2 regions of the Arthrobacter sp. P1_A5 genome follow, and region 1 is predicted to be linked to the other one. Evidence: predicted binding sites of a transcription regulator. Region 1 holds the regulator's gene; the other holds the start of a gene.

Region 1 (3,547 bases):
AAGTCAATGACCTCTTCCACGCGGCCAAGCAACGACGCCTCCAGATCAGCGTAGCTGCGGACAGCCCCCAGGAGTTTCTGCCAGCCGAGGCCGATGTCCTCCTTTGTGGAGTGGGGCCAGCCGAAAGCCATCAGGATCCCGGTCTTCCAGTCCGTGCCGCGGGGGATCACGGGCCACTGCTCGATCCCCAGGACCGCGGGCCGGATGGCCTGCCACACGTCCACGTAGGGGTGCCCCACAATCAGGACGTTGCCGGCGGCGCCCGGTGAGGCCATGACGGCGTCGGCGATCCGCGACTCCTTGGAGTCGGCCACGAGGTGGTCTACGAGTACGCCGAGGCGCCGGCCAGGGCCCGGGCCGAAGTCCGCCACGGCGGCCGCGAGGTCGTCAATGCCGTGCAGGGGCTCGACGACGATGCCCTCCACCCGGAGGTCATCGCCCCACACTTTCTCCACCAGCTCGGCGTCGTGCTTTCCTTCCACCCAGATGCGGCTGGCCTTGGCCACCTGTGCGCGCTGCCCCGCCACCCGCACCGAGCCCGACGCCGTACGGCCGGCCCCGGCGGCCGGTGCCGTCTTCTTCGGGGCCGGCGGCATCAGGCGGATGGGCTGGCCGTCCAAGAGGAAGCCGAAGCCGAGGCGGAAGGACCGCGACTTGCCCCGCCGGTCCTCCAGGGCCACCACGTGCATGCCGCCGGACTTCTCCACCCGGGTGACGGCGCCCACCCAACCGGACTGGACCTCCTCGAGGACCATCCCGCGTTCCACCGGGACTTCCGGCAACTGGGTCTTGGCGGGGGCGGACAGGTCCTGGGGTCCCCAGTTCTGGTACGACATCTCTACACGCTAACTTTGCACTCGGAATCTACGGGCGGTCGGTGGAACTCTCCGGGGGCCGGAACCGGACCGCGACGACGCGGCAACGGCAGCGGCTGCCACGGTCTCGGCGCCGGCGTGACGGGAATCGCGTTCCCGCGGGCCACGCCTGGAGCGAATCCAATGCTAACAACGCGGCGACTCATATTAGACTGGTTAGCACTTAGGCATGTCGAGTGCTAACCCTTGTCCTGTGGCGGGCCGTCCGTGCACCATTTGTGGACCCGGACGGGCGAGGGGAGTGGCACCGGCTGCGGGACAGTCGACAGGAGGTGGAGCGTGAGCGAACCGCGCAAACTCGAAGTGCTGCGCGCCATCGTGGAGGACTACGTCCATTCGCGTGAGCCCGTTGGTTCCAAAGCGCTCGTTGAACGGCACCATCTCGGCGTCTCGAGCGCCACGATCCGAAATGACATGGCGGCGCTGGAAGACGAGGGTCTGATCACGGCACCGCACACGAGCGCCGGCCGGATCCCCACTGACAAGGGCTACCGGCTGTTCGTCGACCAGATCTCGGCGGTGAAGCCGTTGTCGCCGGCCGAGCGCCGGGCCATCCAGGCGCTGCTGGAAGGATCCGAGGACCTCGACGACATCCTTGACCGGACCGTGAGGCTCCTCTCGCACCTGACCAACCAGGTCGCCGTCGTGCAGTATCCGCTGCGCAGCCGCGCCCGGGTGCGGCACATCGAGTTCGTGCTGCTGGCGCCCCGGAAAGTGCTGGCGGTCCTGATCGCGGACACGGGCAAAGTGGAGCAGCGCGTGATCGACGTCGGGCAGGACATTCCCGACGACGCGCTGGCGGAATTGCGGACCAGCTTTCTGGCCAGCCTGTCCGGTACACCGCTGAGCCTGATGCCGCAGCTGCTGCCCGCCGTCGTTGCCGGCGGCCCGCCCGCGCGGCGCGGAGCAGCCCAGGCGCTGGCCCGCGGCCTTGAGGCCCTGGCCACGAGCAGCCGTGAAGAGCGCATGGTCATGGCCGGCACCGCCAACCTGGCCCGCTCCAATGTGGACTTCCCGCTCAGCATCGGCCCCGTGCTGGAGGCCCTCGAGGAACAGGTGGTCATGCTCCGCCTGCTCAGCGAAATGGCCGAAGACCCGCGCGGTGTGACCGTCAGCATCGGCCGGGAAAACCCCTACGACGGTCTCGCCGAGGCCTCGGTCGTGGCCACCGCCTACGGGCCGGACGCCACGGCCAAGGTCGGCGTGCTTGGGCCCACCCGGATGGACTATCCCACCACCATGGCCGCCGTCCGAGCGGTGGCCCGCTACCTTTCGAGGATCCTGGGCCCCTGACAGGCCCGGGACCGAATACGACTTCTTGCCCCACAGGCAGTGCCCCACAGGCAGTACAACAAGGAAGAGATACACACTTTGAGCAGCCACTACGACGTTCTTGGAGTCTCCCGCGACGCATSGGGGGAGGAGATCAAGAAGGCCTACCGGAAACTGGCCCGGACCCTGCACCCGGACGTGAACCCCGGGGAGGACGCCTCGGACAGGTTCAAGGCCGTCACGCACGCCTACGAGGTCCTCTCCGATCCGCAGAAGCGCCGGGTCTATGACACCACGGGCAACGAGAACGGTACCGACAACGGGTTCGGCGGCGGCAGCTACTCGGGCCAGGGCTTCGCCTTCCAGGACATCTTCGAGACCTTCTTCGGCGCCGGTGGCGGCCAGGGCGGCCCGTCGTCCCGGGTCCGCCGCGGCCAGGACGCGCTGATCAGCGTCCGGATCGACCTCCGCGATGCGGTGTTCGGCGTGAACAAAAAGCTCGAGGTCGACACGGCCGTCATCTGCCCCACCTGCGAGGGGTCCTGCTGCCGGGAAGGCACCCACCCGGTCCGCTGCGACATCTGTGGCGGCAGCGGTCAGGTCCAGCGCGCCGTGCGGTCCATCCTGGGCCAGGTCATGACGTCCGCCCCCTGCGGGTCTTGCGAGGGCTTCGGCACCGTCATCAAGGACCCGTGCAACGAATGCAGCGGCCAGGGCCGGATCCGCAGCCGCCGCTCCCTCACCGTCAAGGTCCCGGCCGGCGTGGCCACCGGCACCCGCATCCAGCTGTCCGGCCAGGGCGAGGCAGGCCCCGCCGGCGGCCCCGCCGGGGACCTGTACGTGGAGATCCGGGTCAACAACGACGCCACTTACGTGCGCGAGGGCGATGACCTCCACGCGAGCCTCAACATTCCCATGACGGCGGCCGCGCTCGGCACCGAAATATCCCTCGACACCTTCGACGGACAGCAGGAGATCGATGTCAAGGCCGGCACCCAGTCCGGCGAGATCATCACCCTTCGCGGTCTCGGCGTCACGCACCTGCGCGGCCACGGCCGCGGTGATCTGAAGGTGCACCTGCAGGTGGAAACACCGGTCAAGCTCGATCACGTCCAGGAAGAACTTCTCCGTCAGCTGGCCAAGCACCGCGGCGAGCACCTCACGGAAGGAAAGCTCGCGGCCAGCGGCGGCGTCTTCGCCAAACTGCGGGACCGGCTCGGTAACCTGTAGCGGTGAGCAACCCGGTCTTCTTCACCGCCCCAGGCACCCTGGACCAGCAGGTCCCCGGCTCGGCCTTCGTCCTCGGGGGCACCGAGGCCCGCCACGCCGTCACAGTCAAACGGATCGGCGTCGGCGAAGCCGTCGACATCGCGGACGGCGCCGGCAAGCGCCTGACCGGC
Region 2 (4,291 bases), on a different contig from region 1:
CAATCCGGTTACGCCTCAATAACTATTAGGCGGCGGCCCTGCCCGCCGCCGGCGTTCCTGGGGGACGCTGTGGGTACAGTATCTGCGGATTTCTCTTCGCAGTCCGCGGCGCACATCGAGGTGGGCCGCACGCAAGCTAGCTGAAAGTGTGGACACCATGGCACTGGGAACCGTCAAATGGTTCAACGCCGAAAAGGGCTACGGCTTCATCTCCGTGGACGGTTCCGAGAACGACGTCTTCGTGCACTGGTCCGCGATCGTCGGGGAAGGCTACCGCGCCCTGGACGAGGGCCAGCGGGTGGAACTGGAAGTCGGCGAGGGCGAAAAGGGCCCGCAGGCCGAAAGTGTCCGGCCCGCCTAGTGGTACTGGCTGCCGTCACGAACGCCCCAAGGAACGCGGCCGGGCGCCGCGGAGGACATTTGCCGTTGGGCCGCGCCCTGGCGGCGGGCACAGTAGCGGCCCTGGCCCTGACGGGCTGCCTGGGCCCCGCGGGCAGCGCCCGCGTGACCAGCGCGGACGCCAGCGGTGACGGCACCCTGCGCATCGGCCTGATCCTGGACAACACCGGCAAGCAGAACTTCCTCAACGCTTCCGAGCTCGCGGCGGCCAAACTTGCCGTCAAGGAGATCAACGCTGCCGGTGGGCACAAAGGCAAACCGGTGGAGCTGCTGCCGGAAACCATCAGCACGGACACCGCCGCCCAGGCGAAAGCGCTGGTTGCCGCCAAGGCCGACGTCGTGATCGGCCCGACCGATTCCAGCCGTGCCCCGGCCGCCATCGACGTGCTGGCCAACGCCAAGGTAGCCGTGATCTCCCCGGCAAACACCGCCGCCGCGCTCAGCAACTACAAGAGCGGCGGCTACTATTTCCGCACCTCGGCCGCCGACATCGCCCAGGCCTCCGTCCTCGCCAAACTGGTCAAAGACGGAGGCGCCAGGACCCTGGCGGTGCTGCATGAGGAAGGCGACTACGGCAAAGACGTCGCCGCCGCCGTCGGCGGTGCGGCGAAACAGTCCGGACTGGAAGTGGTGGCGGACGCGGAGTTCACCCCCGGCCAGGCGCAGCAGGCTGTCGCCGCCGCTAAGGCCGCCAACCCCGACGCCGTCATCCTGGTCTCGCGCGACGGCGCACAGGGCGCCATCGCCGAGCTGAACAACGCCGGCCTCGCCGGCAAGAAGCTGGTCCTCAGCGACGGAGCAGTCAGCAAGTACGGCGCTGGCCTGGGCGCCCGGGCGCTCGAGGGTGCACGCGGGATCCTGCCCGGCGTGTTTCCCTCCGCCGCCTTCCAGGCGGACCTCGTGGCCGTTGATCCCGGGCTGAAGGACATGGTGTTCGCCGCCGAGACGTACGACGCCGTCGTCCTGGTCGCCGTCGCCGCCGCCGCAGCAGAGGACGACGCCGGGACCTCCATCGCAGCGTCCCTCGTCGCGGTCTCCGGCGGAACCCCCGCGGCAGGCGGAACGGGGGCCGGCGGCAGCCAGCCGCCCAGCAAGTCATGCACGAGCTACAAGGACTGCGTCGGCGTCCTCCGGGCAGGCCAGCGGCCCGACTACGACGGCCAGTCCGGACGGATCAACTTTGATGCCCACGGCGACATCACCGAAGCGAACTACATGGTCTCGACTTACGGCGAGGACAACCTGCCCACTGTGGACGGCACGGAAGCCGCGAGCAGCAGCGGCGGCTGATCGCTCGTAGCGTATTGTGCCCGCGTGGCGGCCGGTTCCGGCCGGCCACTGCTTGCACTCTCCCCGGGGGAGTGCTAATTATTGATTTAGCACTCCAGCGCACTGACTGCTAACACGACGCCCGGTCCGCCCGGCCGCGAAGTGGGGCAGCCGGTCCAGGAGCTAAAGAAACACCTTGCTGGGGTGAGATCCCGGACCCGGCGGCATACAGAGGCCGCGGGGTTGGGATCGTCCGTCGCGGGCACCACAGCGAAGGTTCATTCTTAACGACTGTCCCGAAAGGACTACTGCCGTTATGGCCAAGATCATTGCATTTGATGAAGAGGCACGCCGCGGTCTTGAGCGGGGCCTGAACATCCTCGCCGACGCCGTCAAGGTCACCCTCGGCCCGCGGGGACGCAACGTCGTCCTCGAAAAGAAGTGGGGCGCCCCCACGATCACCAACGATGGTGTTTCCATCGCCAAGGAGATCGAGCTGGACGATCCCTACGAAAAGATCGGCGCCGAGCTGGTCAAGGAAGTTGCCAAGAAGACGGATGACGTCGCAGGCGACGGCACCACCACGGCAACCGTGCTGGCACAGGCCCTGGTCAAGGAAGGCCTGCGCAACGTCGCGGCCGGCGCTGACCCGCTGTCCCTCAAGCGCGGCATCGAGAAGGCTGTTGACGCGGTCACCATCGAGCTCCTGGCCTCCGCCAAGGAAATCGAGACCAAGGAAGAGATCGCCGCCACCGCGTCCATCTCCGCCGGCGACAACGAGATCGGCGCCCTGATCGCCGAAGCCCTCGACAAGGTCGGCAAGGAAGGCGTCATCACCGTCGAGGAGTCGAACACGTTCGGCCTCGAGCTGGAGCTGACCGAAGGCATGCGCTTCGACAAGGGCTACATCTCCGCCTACTTCGTCACCGACGCCGAGCGCCAGGAAACGGTCCTTGAGGATCCGTACATCCTGATCGTCAACTCCAAGATCTCCAACGTCAAGGAACTGGTTGCTGTCCTGGAAAAGGTCATGCAGTCCAACAAGCCGCTGCTGATCATTGCCGAAGACATCGAGGGCGAGGCCCTGGCCACCCTGATCGTCAACAAGATCCGTGGCACCTTCAAGTCCGTCGCCGTCAAGGCTCCGGGCTTCGGCGACCGCCGCAAGGCGCAGCTGGCCGACATCGCCATCCTCACCGGTGGCCAGGTCATTTCCGAGGAAGTCGGCCTCAAGCTTGAGACCGCCGGACTCGAACTCCTTGGCAAGGCCCGCAAGGTTGTTGTCACCAAGGACGAGACCACCATCGTCGAGGGTGCAGGCGACGCCGACCAGATCGCCGGCCGCGTGTCCCAGATCCGCGCCGAGATCGAGAACTCCGATTCCGACTACGACCGCGAGAAGCTGCAGGAGCGCCTGGCCAAGCTGGCCGGCGGCGTTGCAGTCATCAAGGCCGGCGCCGCAACCGAGGTCGAGCTCAAGGAACGCAAGCACCGCATTGAGGACGCCGTCCGCAACGCCAAGGCTGCTGTCGAAGAGGGCATCGTCGCCGGCGGTGGCGTTGCCCTGATCCAGGCCGGCGCCAAGGCATTCGCGAACCTGCAGCTCTCCGGTGACGAAGCAACGGGCGCGAACATCGTCCGCGTTGCCATCGACGCCCCGCTGAAGCAGATCGCCTTCAACGCCGGCCTCGAGCCCGGCGTCGTCGTGGACAAGGTCCGCGGCCTGCCCGCAGGCCACGGCCTCAACGCCGCCACCGGCGAGTACGTCGACCTGCTGGCCGCCGGCATCAACGACCCGGTCAAGGTAACCCGCTCTGCCCTGCAGAACGCGGCTTCCATCGCCGGCCTGTTCCTCACCACCGAGGCCGTTGTAGCCGACAAGCCCGAGAAGGGTGGCGCCCCGATGGGCGGCGGCGACGACATGGGCGGCATGGGCGGCATGGGCGGTTTCTAACCACCCGCGCCAGCCATTACCGGCTGTTCGACGACGGCGGTCCCACCTTCGGGTGGGGCCGCCGTCGCCGGTTAAGCGCGGTCCCTGGCCAAGGAGCGTCGGTGGGCGTCGGCGGGTTCTGGCAGGATAGGTCAGTGACGATTACAGCAGCGGCCGACGGTTCGGCCTTAGGAAATCCCGGCCCGGCCGGCTGGGCCTGGTACGTGAATGACGACTGCTGGCGGGCCGGCGGATGGCCCCACGGCACGAACAACCAGGGCGAACTGATGGCGGTGCTGGACCTGTTCCGGGCAACGGCGCACATGCCCGGGGAAGACCTGCTGATCCTCTGCGACAGCCAGTACGTCATCAACGCCGTGACCAAGTGGATGCCCGGCTGGAAACGCAAGGGCTGGCGCAAGGCAGACGGCAAGCCGGTGCTGAACGTGGACCTCCTCAAGGACATCGACCAGGCGCTCGTGGGCCGCAAGTACACCTTCGAGTGGGTGCGGGGCCACGCGGGGCACGAGCTCAACGAGGCGGCGGACGTCCGCGCCCGGGCAGCGGCCACGGCGTACCAGCAGGGCGTGGCCGTCCGGCAGGGTCCCGGGTTCGGCACCCCGGAGGGCGAACCGCCAGCGGGCAAGACACCGCAGGACAAGACACCGCAGGGCGAGACACAGCCCGCCG

What was found. Region 1 encodes HrcA, which represses chaperone genes, less so after heat shock. Its sites were predicted from a motif close to TTNGCACTCGNNNNNNNCGAGTGCNAA; they were not measured.
Region 2: groL (chaperonin GroEL) is a predicted target of HrcA. The motif match lies at 1,776-1,802, and genes of this name have one in related genera.

The regions. Positions count from the first base shown of each region.
Region 1 is NZ_JBFTZL010000271.1:93-3,639, reverse strand. Features, by position in the region: partial or broken gene AC1D1S_RS20110 (DUF3097 domain-containing protein) at 1-836, opposite strand, end outside; gene hrcA (heat-inducible transcriptional repressor HrcA) at 1,155-2,168, shown strand; gene dnaJ (molecular chaperone DnaJ) at 2,247-3,377, shown strand; partial or broken gene AC1D1S_RS20095 (RNA methyltransferase PUA domain-containing protein) at 3,380-3,547, shown strand, end outside.
Region 2 is NZ_JBFTZL010000242.1:199-4,489, forward strand. Features, by position in the region: gene AC1D1S_RS19465 (cold-shock protein) at 158-361, shown strand; gene AC1D1S_RS19470 (ABC transporter substrate-binding protein) at 421-1,689, shown strand; gene groL (chaperonin GroEL) at 1,985-3,622, shown strand; partial or broken gene AC1D1S_RS19480 (RNase H family protein) at 3,757-4,291, shown strand, end outside.